4 regions of the Pseudomonas viridinivis genome follow, and region 1 is predicted to be linked to each of the others. Evidence: predicted binding sites of a transcription regulator. Region 1 holds the regulator's gene; each other region holds the start of a gene.
What was found. The regulator FliA, encoded in region 1, starts transcription of late flagellar genes. The targets are predictions, from matches to a motif close to CTAAAGTTTNNNNNNNNNNNGCCGNTAA.
Positions count from the first base shown of each region.

Region 2: AABC73_RS26810 (methyl-accepting chemotaxis protein) is a predicted target of FliA. The motif match lies at 2,179-2,206, and genes of this name have one in related genera.
Region 3: AABC73_RS14505 (methyl-accepting chemotaxis protein) is a predicted target of FliA. The motif match lies at 3,012-3,039, and genes of this name have one in related genera.
Region 4: AABC73_RS27750 (methyl-accepting chemotaxis protein) is a predicted target of FliA. The motif match lies at 2,120-2,147, and genes of this name have one in related genera.

Region 1 is NZ_CP151076.1:1,887,306-1,892,396, forward strand. It holds gene flhF (flagellar biosynthesis protein FlhF) at 1-502, shown strand, start outside; gene fleN (flagellar synthesis regulator FleN) at 618-1,451, shown strand; gene fliA (RNA polymerase sigma factor FliA) at 1,448-2,188, shown strand; gene AABC73_RS08665 (chemotaxis response regulator CheY) at 2,480-2,854, shown strand; gene AABC73_RS08670 (protein phosphatase CheZ) at 2,874-3,662, shown strand; gene AABC73_RS08675 (chemotaxis protein CheA) at 3,696-5,091, shown strand, end outside.
Region 2 is NZ_CP151076.1:5,739,350-5,744,440, reverse strand. It holds gene AABC73_RS26830 (TraX family protein) at 1-22, opposite strand, end outside; gene AABC73_RS26825 (low specificity L-threonine aldolase) at 206-1,246, shown strand; gene AABC73_RS26820 (cell division protein ZapA) at 1,390-1,692, opposite strand; gene AABC73_RS26815 (hypothetical protein) at 1,689-1,922, opposite strand; gene AABC73_RS26810 (methyl-accepting chemotaxis protein) at 2,272-3,897, shown strand; gene gbcB (glycine-betaine demethylase subunit GbcB) at 4,029-5,091, opposite strand, start outside.
Region 3 is NZ_CP151076.1:3,110,640-3,115,730, reverse strand. It holds gene AABC73_RS14515 (phosphogluconate dehydrogenase C-terminal domain-containing protein) at 1-15, shown strand, start outside; gene nanR (transcriptional regulator NanR) at 164-856, shown strand; gene AABC73_RS14505 (methyl-accepting chemotaxis protein) at 1,168-2,964, opposite strand; gene AABC73_RS14500 (TRAP transporter small permease) at 3,468-4,031, shown strand; gene AABC73_RS14495 (TRAP transporter large permease subunit) at 4,028-5,091, shown strand, end outside.
Region 4 is NZ_CP151076.1:5,944,819-5,949,909, reverse strand. It holds gene AABC73_RS27760 (NorM family multidrug efflux MATE transporter) at 1-991, opposite strand, end outside; gene AABC73_RS27755 (LysR substrate-binding domain-containing protein) at 1,149-2,069, shown strand; gene AABC73_RS27750 (methyl-accepting chemotaxis protein) at 2,263-4,239, shown strand; gene AABC73_RS27745 (YifB family Mg chelatase-like AAA ATPase) at 4,342-5,091, opposite strand, start outside.

The sequences.
Region 1 (5,091 bases):
CATCCTCAACGTGCCGGTGACGCATGTCGATCCGGGCCAGTCGCTGGCTCAGGCACTGGAGCCGCTGTTGCGCAAGCGCGTGGTGTTGATTGACACCGCAGGCCTGCAAGCCAGCGATCCGGCCCTGCGCATGCAGCTCGAAAGCCTCGCCGGGCGTGGCATCAAGGCGCGTAATTATCTGGTGTTGGCAACGACCAGTCAGAAGCAAGTGCTGACCGCTGCCTACCACAGTTACAAACGTTGTGGCTTGTCCGGGTGCATCCTGACCAAGCTGGACGAAACTGCCAGCCTGGGCGAAGTACTCAGCCTGGCGATCAGTCATGAGCTACCTGTTGCCTACCTGACTGACGGGCCGCGAATACCTGATGATTTACACCTTCCGCGCCGGCACCAATTGGTTACCCGTGCGGTCAATGTGCAGATGCAGGAAGAGCCTAGCGAAGAAGCGATGGCGGATATGTTTGCCGACCTGTACCACAACCCCAGCAAGCGGGTGGGTTAGGTGAAACGAACTAATGGAATTTACCTGCATCGATGGTCTGCCACGCATTGTTCCTCAGCGAACGTGCAGCCCCCAATGTGGCTTCGGTCTACGCAAGACAAGGTAATGAAATAACATGGGCAGCATGCATCCCGTACAGGTGATCGCGGTGACCGGCGGCAAAGGTGGCGTCGGTAAGACTAACGTGTCAGTGAACCTATCGCTGGCCTTGGCCGAGCTTGGCCGGCGCGTCATGCTGCTGGACGCCGACCTTGGCCTGGCCAATGTCGACGTGTTGCTGGGGCTTACGCCCAAGCGCACCCTTGCCGATGTGATTGAAGGGCGTTGCGAATTGCGCGACGTACTCCTTCAGGGCCCTGGCGGGATTCGCATCGTGCCAGCCGCTTCCGGCACGCAGAGCATGGTGCACCTGACGCCGGCGCAGCATGCCGGTCTGATTCAGGCCTTCAGCGATATTGGCGATAACCTCGACGTACTGGTCATCGATACGGCCGCCGGCATCGGCGAGTCGGTGGTGAGCTTCGTGCGCGCTGCCCAGGAAGTCTTGCTGGTGGTGTGCGACGAGCCGACCTCGATCACTGACGCCTACGCGCTGATCAAGCTGCTCAATCGCGACTACGGCATGAATCGCTTCCGGGTCCTGGCCAACATGGCCCAGAGCCCGCAGGAAGGCCGCAACCTGTTTGCCAAGCTAACCAAAGTGACCGACCGCTTCCTCGATGTTGCCCTGCAATACGTCGGTGCGGTGCCTTACGACGAGTGCGTGCGCAAGGCGGTGCAGAAGCAGCGTGCCGTTTATGAAGCGTTCCCGCGCTCCAAATGCTCCCTGGCCTTCAAGGCTATTGCGCAGAAAGTCGACACCTGGCCGCTGCCGGCCAATCCGCGCGGTCATCTTGAGTTTTTCGTGGAGCGACTTGTTCACCAGACATTTGCGGGGCCTGTCCAATGACAGCCAGCGGCTACCAGATGTACAGCAAGACCTCCAAGAACTCGCAGTACGAGCTCATCGAGCGCTATGCGCCGCTGGTCAAGCGTATCGCCTATCACTTGCTGGCGCGCTTGCCGGCCAGTGTGCAGGTCGAGGACCTGATCCAGGCCGGCATGATCGGACTGCTTGAAGTGTCCACCAAGTACGACTGCACCAAAGGCGCGAGTTTCGAGACCTACGCGGGTATCCGGATTCGCGGCGCGATGCTCGATGAAGTGCGTAAAGGTGACTGGGCACCGCGTTCGGTTCACCGCAATACGCGCATGGTCAGTGACGCAATTCGCTCAATTGAAGCTAAAACAGGTCGTGACGCTAAAGATCACGAGGTTGCGGCCGAACTCCAATTGAGTCTCGATGATTATTACGGGATTTTGAACGATACCCTGGGCAGCCGGCTGTTCAGTTTCGACGACCTTTTGCAGGACGGCGAACATGAAGGGCTGCACGAGGACGGCGCAAGCGGTTCGCTTGAGCCATCGCGGGATCTGGAAGACGAACGTTTCCAGGCCGCGTTAGCAGATGCGATTGCCAATTTGCCAGAGCGCGAGCGACTGGTGTTGGCGCTGTACTATGACGAGGAGCTGAATCTCAAGGAAATCGGTGAGGTCCTTGGGGTCAGCGAGTCGCGAGTCAGCCAGTTACACAGCCAGTGCGCAGCTCGTTTGCGAGGGCGTTTGGGAGAGTGGCGAGCGCGTTGACAGGTGTGGCGCATCCGTAGGGTTGCGCTGTACGTGTAAGCCGGCTGTGCAAAGCGTTGTGTGGGGAGATGGACAAGGCGGGAACCGGTCATTGGCATTACTGCAAGCTGTTGGAAGGAGTTTTACCTTTCTGGCGGCACGCCGAACTGCTGCCCGGTTTCTTGACTGTTGATTTACCAAGCCCGTCGTCGTTTTAGTACAGCCGATGTGAGCTGTGCCGGTATTGATTGAACAGCGCGTTCAGGTGCTGAACGCGTTAAAGACTGCTTGGAGGTCGAATTGGACAAAAACATGAAAATCCTCATCGTTGATGACTTCTCAACGATGCGGCGGATCATCAAAAACCTGTTGCGTGATTTAGGATTCACCAACACGGCCGAAGCCGATGACGGGCTCACCGCGCTGCCAATGTTGCAGAGCGGTGCTTTCGACTTTCTGGTGACTGACTGGAACATGCCTGGCATGTCCGGCATCGACCTGTTGCGTCAGGTGCGCGCCGATGAACGACTCAAGCACCTTCCGGTGCTGATGGTCACGGCCGAAGCCAAGCGCGACCAGATCATCGAAGCCGCCCAGGCGGGCGTCAACGGTTATGTCGTGAAGCCATTTACGGCCCAAGTGCTGAAAGAAAAGATCGAAAAGATCTTCGAGCGCGTCAATAGCTGATGTTTGCCGCGAGGGTGCTATGGAGCATAAAGAGTCATCACAGGGCGACTTTGAGTCAACCCTGAAAAAACACGCGCATGAGCTGGTGATGTGCCTTGAAAAAGGCCGTTTCGGCGAAGCCGTGCAATTGATCCATGAGCTGAACCAGACTCGTGATCGCGGCTTGTATCAGGAAGTCGGCAAACTCACCCGCGAGCTGCACAGCGCAATCGTCAATTTCCAGATTGACCCGAACATGCCTCAGGCCAAGGAAGTGTCCCAGATCACGGATGCTACCGAGCGTTTGTCGTATGTTGTCAGGCTTACCGAAAATGCGGCCAACCGCACCATGGATCTGGTCGAGCAAAGCACGCCCCTGATGAATGGCTTGAGTACCGACGCCAAAGCGTTGAGCCAGGATTGGGGACGTTTCATGCGTCGGGAAATCGGCGCTGAAGAGTTTCGTGAGCTGGCTAAACGCGTCGACGGCTTTTTGACGCGTAGCGAGCGGGAAACCCACGAGGTTGCTGCCCACCTCAATGACATTCTGCTGGCCCAGGATTACCAGGACCTTACCGGTCAGGTCATCAAGCGCGTCACGCAATTGGTCACTGAAGTTGAAAGCAATCTGCTCAAGTTGGTGCTCATGGCCAGTCAGGTCGATCGCTTTGCAGGCATCGAACATGACGATGAATCCATCCTCGCAGAAAAAGATCCACAAAAAGGTCTCTCTCAGGGTGAAGGTCCGCAGATTCATGCCGATAAACGGGAAGACGTTGTGTCCGGACAGGACGATGTAGACGATCTGCTATCGAGCCTTGGCTTCTAGGTCTGTTGACGGTTAATTTTAGGGAGCACCCCAATGAGCTTCGGCGCCGATGAAGAAATCCTTCAGGATTTTCTGGTAGAGGCCGGCGAAATTCTGGAGCAATTGTCCGAACAGCTGGTCGAGCTGGAAAGCCGACCTGATGATGCAGACTTGCTTAATGCAATTTTTCGCGGTTTTCACACTGTAAAAGGCGGCGCCGGCTTCCTCCAGCTCCATGAGCTGGTGGAGTGCTGCCACATCGCCGAGAACGTCTTCGACATCCTGCGCAAGGGTGAACGTCGCGTCGACTCTGAATTGATGGACGTGGTGCTCGAAGCACTGGATGCGGTCAACGGCATGTTCAGCGAAGTTCGCGAGCGTACCGAAGTCACACCCGCCACGCCGGAATTGCTGGCCGCACTGGCGCGTCTGGCCGAGCCTGCATCCGCAGATGAAGTGGCTGCTGCCCCGGCAGCGGTCGAGGAAGCGCCTGCTCCTGCTTCCGATGAAATCACCGATAACGAATTTGAACTGCTGCTCGACTCGCTGAACGCCGTCAAGGCTCAAGCCGCCGAATCAGCCAGTGCGCCTGCGGCTGTTGCAGCGCCGGTTGCTGCTCCTGCTTCGGCAGCCGCCAGCGATGAAATCAGCGACCAGGAATTTGAATCGCTGCTTGATCAATTGCATGGCAAAGGCCAGTTCGCGGTCGACGCCGTCGCGACGCCAGCTCCTCCTGCGGCTCCGGCTGCCAGCACCGGTGCTGCGGCGAGCAATGAAATCACCGACGATGAATTCGAAGCCTTGCTGGATCAGTTGCACGGCAAGGGCTCGTTTGACGCCGCTGCTGCGGTAGCGCCTGCGCCTGCCGCTGCTGCTGTTGCAGCGCCGGTTGCTGCGGCCGCGTCGACCAGCAACGAAATCTCGGATAACGAATTCGAAGACCTGCTGGATCAGTTGCACGGCAAAGGCAAGTTCGAGCCTGAAGCCATAGCTGCCGCACCCGTCGCGGCAGTGGTTGCCAAGCCAGCGCCTGCGCCGGTTGCCGCCGCCAAACCTGCTCCTGCGGCTGCGCCAGCTCCGGCTCCGGCCAAGGCGGCAGCGCCTGTTCCGGCCAAGGCTCCGGCTGCGGCGAGTCCGGATAAACCGGCTTCCGAAGCGGAAACCACCGTGCGGGTTGATACCGCGCGCCTGGACGAGATCATGAACATGGTCGGCGAACTGGTGCTGGTGCGTAACCGTCTGGTACGCCTGGGCCTGAACAGCGGCGATGAAGCCATGTCCAAGGCGGTTTCCAACCTGGATGTGGTCACCGCCGATCTGCAGACTGCGGTGATGAAAACCCGCATGCAGCCGATCAAGAAGGTTTTCGGGCGCTTCCCGCGTCTGGTTCGCGACCTGGCCCGCCAGCTCAAGAAAGAGATCAACCTGGAGCTGGTCGGCGAAGAAACCG
Region 2 (5,091 bases), 2.4 Mb from region 1:
AAGGCGGGTTCGACAGATCCATAGCGCTCCTGTTTGGTTAAATTTTTCAAGCCCGTTGGAGCGAGGCTTGCCCGCGAATCAGTCGCCGCGGTGGGACAGGTATATCTCGTTATAGTTATTCGCGGGCACGCCTCGCTCCAACCGGTTTTGAAACCTCGCGATCTTCGCTACAGTGCGCACCATAATCAATGACAAGGAACCGGCCATGACCGATAAAAGCCAGCAGTTTGCCAGCGACAACTATTCGGGTATCTGTCCCGAGGCATGGGCTGCCATGGAACAGGCCAACCATGGCCACCAACGCGCGTATGGCGATGACCAATGGACCGCCCGCGCTTCGGATGATTTCCGCAAACTGTTCGAAACCGACTGTGAAGTGTTTTTCGCCTTCAACGGTACGGCGGCCAACTCCCTGGCACTTTCATCGTTGTGCCAGAGCTATCACAGCGTTATCTGTTCGGAAACCGCCCACGTCGAGACTGACGAATGCGGCGCGCCGGAGTTTTTCTCCAACGGCTCCAAGCTGCTGACCGCCCGCAGCGAAAACGGCAAGCTGACGCCGGAATCGATCCGCGAAGTCGCCCTCAAGCGTCAGGATATTCATTACCCCAAACCGCGTGTCGTGACGTTGACCCAGGCCACGGAAGTCGGCAGCGTCTATCAGCCTGAAGAACTCAAGGCGATCAGCGCCACCTGCAAAGAGCTGAACCTGAATCTGCACATGGACGGCGCGCGGTTTTCCAATGCCTGCGCTTTCCTGGATTGTTCGCCAGCCGAGCTGACCTGGAAATCCGGGGTCGACGTGTTGTGCTTTGGCGGCACCAAGAACGGTATGGCGGTGGGCGAGGCGATTCTGTTTTTCAACCATGACCTGGCTGAAGATTTCGACTATCGCTGCAAACAGGCCGGGCAACTGGCGTCGAAAATGCGCTTCCTGTCTGCGCCCTGGGTCGGCTTGCTGGAAAACGACGCCTGGCTCAAACACGCACGGCACGCCAACCACTGCGCGCAGTTGCTGGCTGAACTGGTCAAGGATATTCCCGGCGTGGAGCTGATGTTCCCGGTGCAGGCCAACGGCGTGTTTCTGCAATTGTCGGAACCGGCCATCGCGGCGCTTACCGCCAAGGGCTGGCGCTTCTACACCTTCATCGGCAACGGCGGCGCACGTTTCATGTGTTCGTGGGACACCGAAGAAGACCGCGTGCGCGAGCTGGCGGCAGATATTCGGTTGGTGATGGGGGCTTGAGATTGTTGGCGCGGTGTTGATCTTGTGGGAGCAAGCTTGCTTGCGAAGGCGTTATTCAGATTCCAAAAATGCTCTTTGGATGTACTGGCCTCTTCGCGAGCAAGCTCGCTCCCACACAGTCTGCACAGGTGGTATCGGTTGCTTCAGCTCTGCGCGATGGTCTTGGAAATCACTTCCACCGTCGCGTCGATCTGCTGCTGGCAGCGGTCGAGCTCGACCTGATGCTGCTTTTTCAGTTCGACCTGCTGCGAGCACAGGTTCAGCGCGGCCAGGACCAGCAGGCGGTCGCCGATCAGGCTTGGGTATTTACGCTTGGTGTCGATCAATGAGGCCTTGAGCATGGCCGTTGCCTGCAGCAGGGTTTGTTCTTCCCCGGCCGGCGCCTTGATCGAGTAGTCGTTACCCATGATCGAAACGACCGTCACCCCGTTTCCATGAGTACTCATGCGCTGACGGCGCTGGCGCTGGTGGCGCGGTCAACCAAAGCCTGGATGCGGGCGGCGGTGGCGCCTTGCTTTTCTTCCTGCTCCATCAGACTCAGTTGCAGACTGTCGTTGTCATCCTTGGCTTGAGCCAGTTCGGCGCTGAGCTGCGCGTTCGTGTTTTGCAGTTGCTGGTTCTGTTGCACCAGGTCTCCTACAAGTTGTTCCAATTGGCTCAGGGATGCTTCCAACATTTTGAATTCTCTAGCTGATTTCAACGGGCGCACACGATAAAGAAAAGTCACTGCGCATGCCAGACTTTATCAGGACCGTCGGCCCTTCAAATACCGGTACTTCAGCGCGCGAGCCTCCTCAACGAGGTAAACGCATAAGGACCCTTGTTGACTGCCGTTTGGCGATCTGGTTCCGGCTACTCGTCAGACCGGCACCTTTTGTCAGTCTTCCAGCGTGGTTGTGACCTAACGCCGCAGCTCCTTTTATCCGGGGCGCCTCAAGTCTTCGGCGCCGCGACCGATAGGCATGGCAATCCGCTGCATTTGCTCTTCCGCTCGCAAGGAATGCGCCGCCACTTCTGGAGATATTATGTCCCTACGTAACATGAACATTGCCCCGCGCGCATTCCTCGGGTTTTCTTTCATCGGTGCCTTGATGCTGATCCTCGGTATTTTCGCGCTGACGCAGATGAGCAAGATTCGCGATGCTGGTGATCAGGTCGCGCAAGACAACGTCCCCAGCATCCAGAGCCTGAACGGTCTCACTGTGGCGGGTATCCGCATGCGGGTTCTGTCCTATCGTCTGCTCACCAATCGTGAGGCGGATGTCCAGGAGAAGACCATCGGATTGTTTGCTGAGCGCAACCGTCAGATAAGCGATGCTCAGGTGATTTATGAAAAATTGATCTCGTCTCCTGAAGAGCGGACGGCCTACACCGAGTATGTGCAGCTGCTGGGTGAGTACCGCCAGATTGAAGCACGCATCATTGGCTTGAGCCGCGCGGGCAATGTCGAGGAGATGGCCAGGCTGCTCAATGGCGAATCCGCAGCCAACTCGGACAAGATGAATGTGGTCCTGGGCAAGCTGTCCGACCTCAACAGCAAGCAATTGACCGTCACCAACCATGCTGCTGCCAAGGAATATTCATCGGCGTTCAATCTGGTGGTCGCTCTGCTGATCGCCGCCACGATTCTGACCATGCTGTTCGCCTGGCTGCTGACCAAGAGCATCACTCAGCCAATCGCGGCGGCGCTGGAAGCTGCGGAAACTATCGCTGAAGGCAATCTGACTCGCCCGATCAAGGTCGACGGTACGGACGAAGCCGGTCGCTTGTTGGCGGCGATGCAGAAAATGCAGGAAAAACTGCGCGACACACTGATGCATATTTCCGGCTCGGCGACGCAACTGGCGTCTGCGGCTGAAGAACTCAACGCCGTCACCGATGAAAGCGCGCGCGGCCTGACCCAACAGAACAACGAAATCGAGCAGGCAGCCACTGCGGTCAATGAAATGACCAGCGCCGTGGAAGAAGTTGCGCGCAATGCGATCAGCACCTCTGACGCATCGAAAAGCGCGACCACGTCAGCGGGCGATGGTCGTGATCTGGTCATGGAAACGGTCAGCGCCATCGAGCGCATGAGCGGCGACGTGCAGAGCACTGCGGAGTTGATCGGCAACCTGGCCAATGAATCCCGGGATATTGGCAAGGTGCTGGACGTGATTCGCGGTCTTGCGGATCAGACCAACCTGCTGGCCCTCAACGCTGCCATCGAAGCTGCACGGGCCGGTGAAGCCGGGCGCGGGTTTGCGGTGGTTGCCGATGAAGTGCGGGCGCTTGCCCATCGCACGCAGCAGTCCACCAGCGAAATCGAACGCATGATCGGCAGCATTCAGGGCGGCACCGAACAAGCGGTCAACTCCATGCGCAACAGCACCGAACGGGCCGAGTCGACCTTGAACATCGCCAAAGGCGCTGGCCTGGCGCTGGACACCATCAATACCGCCATCGTCGAGATCAATGAGCGCAACCTGGTGATCGCCAGCGCGGCGGAAGAACAGGCGCAGGTTGCACGGGAAGTGGATCGCAATCTGGTCAACATCCGCGACCTGTCGGCGCAGTCCTCAGACGGCGCCAACCAGACCAGCGCGGCCAGCGGCGAGCTGACGCGCCTGGCGGTTGATCTGAACAGTATGGTTGCGCGGTTTAGTTTGTAGGGATACACCGCAATCCCGTAGGACCGGCTTTAGCCGGGAGATGACCATTCCATACGCCACATGTGCGTTGTTGGAGCGGCTGCCCTCCCGGCTAAAGCCGGTCCTACGAGCCGGTCCTACACCTCAGGCGATTAATACTCGATCCGCACATCACCCTTGGGCACGCTGCAGCACGACAGGATGTAGCCTTCTTCGACATCTTCGTCGGTGATGCCGCCGTTGTGTTCCATTTCCACTTCGCCGCTTAGTTTCATGACCTTGCAGGTGCCGCAGATGCCCATGCCGCAGGCTTTGGGGATCATCAGGCCGAGTTTGGCGGCTGCGGCGTGGACGGTTTCGCCCGGTGCCACGCGGATGCTCTTGCCGGTGTCGGTGAATTCCACCTGATGCAGCTCCGAGGCATCGACTTCTGGTGCGTCGGCGGCGATTTCCGCTTGTTCCACGGCGTCGGCGCGGGCTTCCGGCGGCGTCTGGCCGAAGGATTCCTCGTGGTACTGCGCCATATTGAAGCCGTTGCTCTCCAGCAGACGCTTGATTGCGTTCATGTACGGCGTCGGTCCGCAGCAGAACACTTCGCGCTCGAGGAAGTCCGGGGCCATCAGTTCCAGCATTTTCTGGTTCAGATAGCCGCGATAACCGGCCCAGGGCTCACCCAATCCGTGTTTTTCGCAGACCAGATGCAGGCTGAAGTTATCGATCCGCGACGCCATGTGTTCCAGCTCGCGGTGATAAATGATGTCCTTGGGCGAGCGCGCACTGTGCACGAAGACCATGTCGACGTTGGCGTTGGTGTCGTAGAACCAGCGCGCCATGGACATTACCGGCGTGATGCCGACGCCGCCGCTGAGGTAGAGAATCTTCGGGTTCGGGAAGTCGATGGCGTTGAACAGGCCCACCGGCCCGTGGACGGCCAGTTCCTGGCCTTCATGCAGCGTGTCGTGCAGCCAGTTGGAAACCTTGCCGCCCGGCACGCGCTTGATGGTGATCGAGAAGCTGTACGGCACCGAGGGCGAACTGGAAATGGTGTAAGAGCGCATTACCGGCACGCCGTCGATTTCCAGCTCCAGGGTCACGAACTGGCCGGGCTTGAAGAAGAACAGGATCGGCTGGTCGGCCATGAAGCAGAAGGTGCGCACGTCCCAGGTTTCCTGAATCACTTTGACGACGCGAACCAGGTGACGGCCGTTGGCCCAT
Region 3 (5,091 bases), 1.2 Mb from region 1:
GCTGACGCGGCTTGATCCAGTCAGTCAGGTGCAACACCACTCGGCCCGATGTCAGCTTGTGTGGGGCCGGGTGGTGATTGACTGCAATGCTGTGCTCAAGGCTGGCTTATAATGGTGGCCGTCGTGTCTACCGTAATGCCTTTGCCTGGAGCTACTTTTCGCAATGCCCGAGATAAAAAAGCGCCTGATCCAACGCAAGAAGCTCTCCGATGTGGTCTTTGAGCAGCTGCTTAGCCTGATCGAGGAAGACAATCTTCAGCCTGGCGATCAAATGCCCGCCGAGCGAGAACTCATGGAGACGTTCGGGGTAGGGCGCCCGGTCGTTCGCGAAGCCATGCAGCGTCTGGCGGGCATGGGCATGATCACCATCCAGCATGGCGAGCGGGCCAAAGTCGGGCAGGTCGACATGCACTCGATGATCGGCCAGATTGATCTCGCGGCCCGCCATTTATTGTCGAGCTCGGCCTCCAATGTCGACCATCTTCGTCAGGCCCGGACATTTTTTGAGACCGGCCTGGTCAAGATTGCCGCCCAGAAAGCCTCGCCAGCGGATATTGCGCGTCTGGAAGCCATTGTCGCGAACATGCACAAATTCCAGGACAGCCCAGACTTCATTACCATCGACATGGAGTTCCACGGTGAAATCGCGCGTATTTCAGGCAATCCCATCTATTCGGCAATCTCTCGCGCCATTCTTGAATGGATGGCTGACTATCGCCAGGAAATGCTGAGGGCCAAGGCTCGCGAACTGACCATCGCTGAACATGAGGAAATTCTCAAGTTCATCAAACAAGGCGATGCCAGCGGTGCCGAACGGGCGATGCATGACCATTTGGTGACGCACGTCGGCGATTGAGGCCAGTAACGTGACACGTGTAAATACCGTGTTGATCCTCACGCAACCCGTACAGACTGTGTGAAAACTACTGCAGGCTGGGCGACCTTCGGCGCTACGCACACAATACTGCGTTAAAAACAGGCGGAAAATGCTCATTTAGAACACCTAGACTCCGCTTTTCCGCCTGTTTTTGCCTTGTCTTGCCTTCGCTCGTCACGTTTTCACACAGTCTGCGTAGGACCGGCTTTAGCCGGGAGGAGGCCGATACATTCGCAGCAGTTGCGTTGTCAGACCTTTCGCCCTCCCGGCTAAAGCCAGTCTTACGCCTTTTATTCCGCCAGCAACACCGCCGCATCAAAGCCCATGCGCAGGTTGCCCCAATGGCGGCCGTCGAAGAAGAACGGCACGTCGATCTCGGTCATGATTTCCCCTGTGTCGCGCAGGTAAGTCTGGAGCAGGAAGCGCTGTACATTCCCCGCTGCACGCAGGCCGATAGGGTCGCTGAACATCCGTTTGTTACGGCAGACGGGCAGGTCGACAGTGCGGTCGCCGGTTGGCGGTTTCGAAACCCAGCTGTTGTTGACCGGGCAATAGCCCTTGTTGTCGACGATGAACGACACCTTGCCACCTTTTGTGCCCTTGGTCAGCTTGTCGCATTCTTCCTGACACGCCTGCGCGAAGCGTTCGGTGTAGCTGGTCATGTACTGCTTGGGATCCGTGTTGGGGATCAGTTTATAGCTCTGGTCGAACAGATTGAGTCCTTCGCGTTGCATTACCGCCAAGCGCAGCTGAAGGGTATCGCGGCATTCGCTTGCCCGGGTAATCGCCGCATCCAGCGCGCCATGGCCCAGGACAAATTTGCCGAGCATCGTCTGCACCCGTTCGGCGACGCCTAACAGGTCGCGGGTCGCCGTGGCTGAAAGCACCATGCGTTGATCAATGGACTGGCTGTCGGCGTAGATCCGGGTGACGCGCTCGTTGATGCCGGTATTGCTCTCGGCGAACTGCTGAATGTGTTCGGCGATGTCGGCAAGCTTGCCGTTGGTGGACTCGAAGTCGCCGATCATGGTCTCGAAATGACCAGAGGCGCGCTCGACGACCTTGCGGGTTTCCCGGGCGCTATGGCTGATGTGTGCGGTTTGCTCATGGGTGGAGCCGACTTCCAGCAGCATGGCGTCGATGTTCTGCGAGATATCGTCAGTGGCCTTGCTGACGTTCTGCGCCAGCGTACGCACTTCATCCGCCACAACCGCGAAGCCGCGTCCGCTTTCACCTGCACGTGCGGCTTCAATCGCAGCGTTAAGCGCCAACAGATTGGTTTGCGAGGAAATCTTCTGGATCAGGCCAACGATGGATTTGATGCTCGATGAACGCTGGTTCAATGCAGAAACGAGGGTACTGAATTCGTTGAGGTTGTTGGAAATCTCACTGATGTTGCCGGTGACTTCCAGCAGTTCGGCATAGGAGTTGCGGGCCATGCTCAGGTTCTGTGCCGTGGTGCTGGAGATCCCTTGAGTCTGTTGCGAAACCTCCTGAATATTGCCCACCGCCATGTTGCTTTGGTCCATCACTTCCTTGGCGAAGCGTGCCTGATGGGTCGCGCTGTCGCTGGAATCGCTGATGTTCTTCAAGGAACGAGCCGACTCGACGGCAATTTGCACAGTCAGGGCCTGGATGGTACTGATGATTTCCCGTTGTTTGCCCAGAAAGCGATTACAGGTGCTCGCCAGTCCGCGAATTTCGTCATGGGTCAGCAGCGGCAGATCTTTGGACAGGTCGCCGCTGCCGCTGGCAATTTCTTCAAGGACCTTGGTCATATGCGTGACCGGACGCACGATCAGGTGGCGGAAATACCAGACCAGGAAGCTGACCATGCACAGCGTGAACAATGTGCTGAACAGGATCGCGTTGCTGAGCGAGCTCAAGCTGTCTTCAATCTGGCCCAGCACGGTCGCATCCAGCTGCGAGGTGTGCAGTTGTTGAACGATATCGGCACGAATGCTCAAGGCTACCCAGTAGAGCAGACCACTGACGACGACAAGCAGGAAAAGGCTTGAGAGTTTTTTGGTGAGTGAATCGAAACATTGCATTTCGATGGACTCATACAAAGCCTTGAACATCCGCATCCCGCTGCTCCTTCGCAAGGTTATAAAAACCATTCTTCAATGGGTAGTCGTCGACCGCAAAGGGCAAAGCTTTAATCTAAGCTGCTGGCGCACGCTCCATCCTGGAAACGTTTACCGACCACTGCGTCACCAAGTTGAAACAAATCTACCTGAAAAGTGATCGTTAATCGCACGCTTTATCAGCTCCAGGCCTCAAATCCCTATTTGGATGTTGACCGTATTAACCAGTTAGTACATTTTTAACCCCACACCTGGATTGTCATCGCCAGGAAAACAACAATAAATGATAGAGGCCCTCCCATGCAGCAGACCTTGCTCGCTGTTCATCTTCCCCATTCTCCTCTGCGTTCTACCACGCCACCCGTTCCGCGCGGTCGCCGTTCGCCCGCAGTTTTGTTTTAACGCAGCCATAAGGCACAGGGCATCTACGGGAGTCAGACCTGTTTTTGCCTTTGCGGCGTCGCTTTAAGCATTTCGGTTTCGGGGCATTTTCGAGGTAGGCAATGACAAGAATCGTGGGGTTGTATTTCAAACTTCTGAAGTTGCTGATTGTGCTGTGCATGGTCGCGATGATCGTGCTGGTCTTCGGCAACGTGGTACTGCGCTATGCGTTCAACTCAGGGATCAGTGTCTCTGAAGAGTTGTCTCGCTGGTTTTTCGTCTGGATGATTTTTCTCGGTGCACTGGTCGCGCTGAAGGAGCGGGCGCACATGGGCCTGGACAGTCTGGTCAGGCGCTTGCCCCCTGGCGGCAAGCGCATTTGCCTGGTGATAGGGCACGTCTTGATGATTTACATCTGCTGGCTGGTGTTCAGCGGCAGTTGGCAGCAGGCAGTCATCAACCTGGAGGTCGTGGCGCCCGCATCAGGCTTGTCCATGGCGCTGTTCTACGCCGCAGGCCTGGTATTTGGTGCCAGCGCCGGCGCAATTCTCATGTACGAGTTGTATCGGGTGGTCAGCGGCAAGCTGAGCGATGACGAGTTGGTGATGGTCAGGGACAGTGACGCAGCGCAGGAGATCGACACTATCCAGAAACAGCAGTCCACCACCAAGAGTACTCACCCATGACCCTGGCTATTTTCCTAGGTTCGCTGATCGGCACCATGGCCTTGGGTATCCCGATTGCCTTCGCTTTGCTGCTGGTCAGTGTCGCATTGATGCTGCATCTGGACCTGTTCGACGCGCAGATCATCGCGCAGAACCTGCTCAACGGCGCGGACAGCTTCCCGTTGATGGCGGTGCCGTTCTTCATGCTGGCTGGCGAGATCATGAATGCTGGCGGCTTGTCCAAACGCATCGTCAATATCGCCATGGCGTTAGTCGGCCACAAGCGCGGCGGACTGGGCTATGTGGCAATCATTGCCTCGTGCCTGCTGGCGTCGTTGTCAGGCTCGGCGGTGGCCGATGCGGCCGCGCTCGCCGCGCTGCTGGTACCGATGATGATTCAGGCCGGGCATAACCGCGCGCATTCGGCTGGCCTCATCGCTGCGGGCGGGATCATCGCGCCAGTGATTCCGCCAAGCATCGGATTCATCGTCTTCGGCGTCGCGTCCGGCGTATCGATCAGCAAGCTGTTTCTGGCTGGAATCGTGCCGGGACTCATGCTGGGCGTCGCGCTCGCAGTTGCCTGGTGGTTTGTTTCCCGCAGCGAGAACATTGCGCCTCCTGCCAAACAGAGCCTGGCCCAGATCATGGGGACCCTGGTCGACGGCAGCTGGGCGCTGGGCTTGCCACTGATCATCGTTTTCGGCCTGAAGTTCGGCATCTTTACCCCCACTGAGGCGGCCGTGGTTGCGGCGGTTTATGCGCTGTTCGTATCGCTGGTGATCTACCGGGAGCTGAAGGTCAACCAGCTGTATGACCTGATTCTGGCTTCAGCGAAGACCACATCGGTGGTGATGTTTCTGGTGGCGGCGGCCATGGTGTCGTCATGGCTGGTGACGATCGCCGAGTTGCCTCAACAACTGGCGGGGCTACTCGCACCCTTCATGGATAACCCGACCATGTTGTTGATGGTCATCATGCTCCTGGTGATTCTGGTTGGCACGGCGATGGACATGACGCCGACCATCCTGCTGCTGACGCCGGTGTTGATGCCGGCCGTCGTCATGGCTGGTATTGATCCGGT
Region 4 (5,091 bases), 2.2 Mb from region 1:
CGCCGAACGCCAGCATCACGCTGCCACCGAAAACAATGCCCGCACGCCCGGCGGTCCGCGCCAGCAACAGATTGCCCGCGCCGTAATGCTGACCAATGCGCATGGTCACGGCGTAGGAAATCCCCACGGGAATCATGAACGCCATGGACACCGTTTGCAGCGCGATCTGGTGCGCTGCCATCTGCGTGCTGCCCATCGCGCCCATGCAGAACGCCGCAAAGGTGAACAACCCGACTTCCACCGCGTAGGTGCCGCCGATGGGCAGGCCCAGACGCCACAACTCTTTGAGGTGACTGCGCGACAGCTGCCAGAAACCCTGAAGAATTGGATAAGGCGCGTAAGCCGGGTGCTGGCGAATGTGCAGCGCGAGGATCAGCGCCATGGCGTTGGTCACAATCGCCGTGACCAACCCTATGCCCATCAAACCCAGATGTGGCAGCCCGAACAGGCCATGAATAAAGGCGTAGTTGAGGCCGAAGTTGGCGGCGGCGCCGCCCAGGCTGATGGCCATGACCGGACCGGCTCGACCCAGCGCACTGGTGAAGCCGCGCAGTGCCATGAAAGTCAGCAAACCCGGCAGCGCCAATGGCAAGGTGATCAGGAATTGACCGGCCATGTGGACGTTGGCTTCGGTCTGGCCGAACTGGCGAAGGATCGGCTCCAGATTCCACAGCATCAGCATCGCGATCAAGGCCATGCCCCAGGCCAGCCAGACCCCGGCTTGAACCAGTTGGGCCGCGCCTTTGTTGTCGCCCGCGCCATGCCGGATTGCCACCAGCGTGCCGACCGCCGCCATGACGCCCACGCAGAAAAACGAAATGAAGTTGTAACTGGCCGCGCCCAATCCGCCACCCGCCAGCGCTTCGGGACCGAGCTGGCCCATCATCACGGTGTCGGTGAACACCATCAACATGTGCGCCATCTGCGAAGCGATCAAAGGCCCGGCCAGGCGCAGGATGATCCAGAGTTCTTTAATGGCAGGTTGTTGCATGGCGATGGTGCTCGAATTCGAAGGTATTGATGAGCGGCACATTCTCGACAGTTAGCCGAGGATGCACAAAGGGATAAATCAGATCGGTTGCATGAGTAAAACTCATCTCTGCGGATATACGCTAAAGTTAGCGTTCCCCGCAGCAGGAAAGATCTGAATGGCTCGTAGTCTCGCTCCTCTCTATGCGCTTCGTGCATTCGAAGCGGCCGCTCGACACAGCTCGTTCACCCGCGCGGCGGAAGAGTTATCCATTACTCAAAGTGCGGTCAGCCGGCACATTCGCACCCTGGAAGAGCATTTCGCCTGCCGATTGTTTCAACGCAAGGGTCGCAACCTGCAACTCACCGAAGCGGCGCGCACTTTGCTGCCCGGCGTGCGGGACGGTTTTTCGGCGCTGGAAAGGGCGTGCAGCACGTTGTTGAGCGACGAAGGCGTGCTGCGCATGAAAGCCCCGCCGACCTTGACCATGCGCTGGCTGCTGGCGCGGCTCAGCCGTTTTCGCCATTTACAGGTTGGCAACGAAGTGCAGCTGACCAGCGCCTGGGTGGAAATCGACGTGGTGGATTTCAGCCAGGAACCCTTTGATTGCGCGGTCCTGCTCAGTCGCGGGCATTTTCCGGCGGATTGGGAAGCGATTTACCTATTCCCTGAACTGCTGATCCCGGTCGGCGCACCGAGCTTGCTCGAAGAGCTGCCGTGGGACGTCGAGCGCCTGGCCGCCGCCGAACTGCTGCACCCGACGCCGGATCGTCGCGACTGGCGCACCTGGCTGGAACGCACCGGTTTGTCGGCGCAGGTCTCACTCAAAGGCGGCCAGGTCTTCGATACGCTGGAGCTGGGCATGATCGCCGCCGCCCGCGGTTATGGGGTGTCGATGGGCGATTTGCTGATGGTCGCCGAGGACGTGGCGCACGGTCGGATGAGCCTGCCGTGGCGCACCGCAGTGCACAGCGGCGAGGATTATTATCTGGTCTGGCCGCGTACGAGGCCCGGAACAGAGCGGTTGCGGCGACTGGGCGACTTTCTGCAAAGCGAAGTCCAGGCCATGGAGTTGCCGGACGTGAAAATTCTCAGGTAAGTGGTCGGCGGATTTCAGTATCGCAATCGTTTGCTAATCCGACGGATGCGCTCAAGTATTCATCTGAGTGGCCGATGTTCAAGACATGGGACTATTCGTACCAAAAAGCGTACGAAAAGCCCTAAAAATCAAACAGATAATTTGCTGAACAGTCCGGAATCCAAAGGTCCGAACTGTTCGGTCAGGAGCCCTTATGTCAAAGCCCCGCGCTCGAATTGCCTCGCAACTCGGTATAGCTCTGGCCGTTATTCTGGCGGTCGTGATCAGCGGCAGTACCGTTTTTGCTTTGCGTTCACTGGACTCTGCCAACCTCGTCATTCGTGAAGAGCATATGGGCAGTGAAGCGCGGTTGCTGGCGGATCAGCTCGCCACCTTTCATAGCACCTTGCGTGACAGCACCCAGCGCCTGGCCGGTTTGTTTGAAAAACGCTTTGCTGCCGGCCTGACTGTTCAGGCCGACAAAACCGTCACGGTGGCCGGGGTTCAGACCCCAGGCTTGTATGAGGGCGCCAATGCCTTGAACAACGACTTCACCGAAGTCGACAGCTTCCGCCAACTGACAGCCGGGGTCGCCACGGTATTCGTGCGCAGCGGCGACGACTTCATCCGGATCAGCACGTCGCTGACCAAACAGGACGGCACACGCGCCATTGGGACGCAACTGGACCACAAGAGTCCGGCTTATGACCGCTTGATCGCCGGGCAAAACTACGTCGGCAAAACCGTGTTATTCGACCGCAATTACATGACGCAGTACTCCCCGGTGCGTGACACCAGCGGCAAAGTCATTGCGGTGCTGTTTGTCGGCTTCGATTACACCGATGCGCAAAACGCTCAGTTCGAAAACCTGAAGAATTTTCGCATCGGTACAACAGGTTCCTTGGCGCTGCTGGATGATCAAGGCCGCTGGCTGGTCCCACCGGCAGGCGTGAAAGCCCCGGAACAGGCAGGCAAAACCGTTGCTGACGTCGTCAAGCAGCCGGGCAAGGGTCAGTTCTGGAACGATACCAGCCAGGATTTCTACAGTGTTGCCCAGCCGTTCAAGGACGGCCCGTGGACAGTGCTCGCCAGCATGCCGAAAGCTGAAATCAGCGCGGTGACCTGGAGCGTCGGCACGCAGCTGGCCATTGGCAGCCTGTTGGCCATGTTTATCGCAGTAGGTGCGGCAATCTGGCTGTTGCGCAGCAAACTGCAGCCGTTGTCCGATCTGGTGCGTCAGGCTGAAGCCTTGGGTGCCGGTGATTTGAGCGTGCGCCTGAATGTGTCCAGTCACGACGAAATCGGTCAGTTGGCGGGCAGCTTCAACAAGATGGGTGAAGCCTTGTCGACAATGGTTTCCCACATCCGCACGGCCGCTCAGCAAGTCAGCAGCCGCGCTCATGAGTTGTCCGGCCTGTCGGGCGGTGCGTACGAAGGTATGGAACAGCAGTCCGGCGAAATCACCAGCATGGCTGGCGCTGTCGAAGAGTTCAGCGCTACTTCCCTGAACATCGCCGACAATATGGGCAATACCGAACGTCTGGCCAGTGACAATGCCCAGCAAACCCGTATCGGTCGCGCCTCGATGCAGGAGGCGTCCTCTTCCCTTGAGCAGATTGCTTCCTCGCTCAGCAGCACCGCCACGGTTATCGATACGTTGGGGCAGCGCTCTCAGGAAATCGGCAGCATCGTTGGCGTGATCACCTCGATTGCCGATCAGACCAACTTGCTGGCTCTCAACGCGGCCATCGAAGCGGCGCGCGCCGGTGAGCAGGGCCGTGGTTTTGCGGTGGTAGCAGATGAGGTGCGCAGCCTGGCATCCAGGACGCGCAAGGCCACCGATGAAATCTCCGGCATGATCGCCAGCATCCAGCAGGAAACCGGCAATGCCATCAGTACGATGCAGCAGGGCAATGCGTTGATGCAGGAAGGTCTGTCACTCAATGCCAAGGTCGCCGCCGCGCTGGCGCAGATCGACGAGCAAAGCCGTTCCGCCGGTGAGCAGTTTGCTGCGATCACCACAGCGACCCAGGAACAAAGCAGCACCGCGACCTTGCTCAGCAGTAACCTGCAAAGCATCGCGATGGCCAATACCGAACAGCGCGAAGTGGTCTCGCATCTGGCAGTGACCGCCGAAGAACTGAATGCGTTGGCGGCGGAATTGCGCACTGAGGTTGATCGGTTTCGTTGATCAGTTAATTCTGTGGGAGCGAGCTTGCTCGCGAATAGGTAGGTATGAAACATTGCCTTCGCGAGCAAGCTCGCTCCCACAAGGATCATGTCGCCCGCGCGCTCAATGACTCGAAGGCCGATACTGCAACGCCTCCGCCACATGACTGCGGTTGATCGCCTCGACTTGTTCCAGATCAGCCAGCGTGCGCGCCACTTTCAGCAGGCGGTGGGCGGCGCGCAGTGACAGCGTCAGTCGCTCGCATGCTGTTTCCAGCCAGGCTTCATCGGCAGCAGACAACCCACAATGCTGGCGCAGGCCGGGCAAATCGAGAAATGCATTGGCGCAACCCTGGCGCCGCTGCTGACGTTCCCTGGCTTGCGCGACCCATTTGGCGGCGCTGGCGGTGTCGTCGCCTTGCTGCGGCGCAGGATTGAGCGACGTCGCTTCCCGCGCCACGGTCAGGTGCAGATCAATCCGGTCCAGCAGCGGGCCGGATAATTTGTTGCGATAACGCTGGATCTGCTCGGTAGAACAACGACAGCGCCCGGTGGGCTCGCCCAGATAGCCGCACGGACAGGGATTCATCGCCGCGACCAGCTGAAAACGCGCCGGAAAGCGCACCCGGTCCCGCGCCCGCGAAATCACGATATGGCCCGACTCTAGCGGCTCGCGAAGCACTTCCAGAACCCGACGGTCGAATTCCGGCAGCTCATCGAGAAACAGCACGCCATGATGCGCCAAGGTGATTTCCCCCGGCTGCGGGCGACTGCCGCCGCCCACTAACGCCGGGCCGGACGCCGAGTGGTGCGGCTGACGGAACGGCCGCTGCGGCCAGCTGGTCAGCGGAATCTGGCTGGCGACCGATTGAAT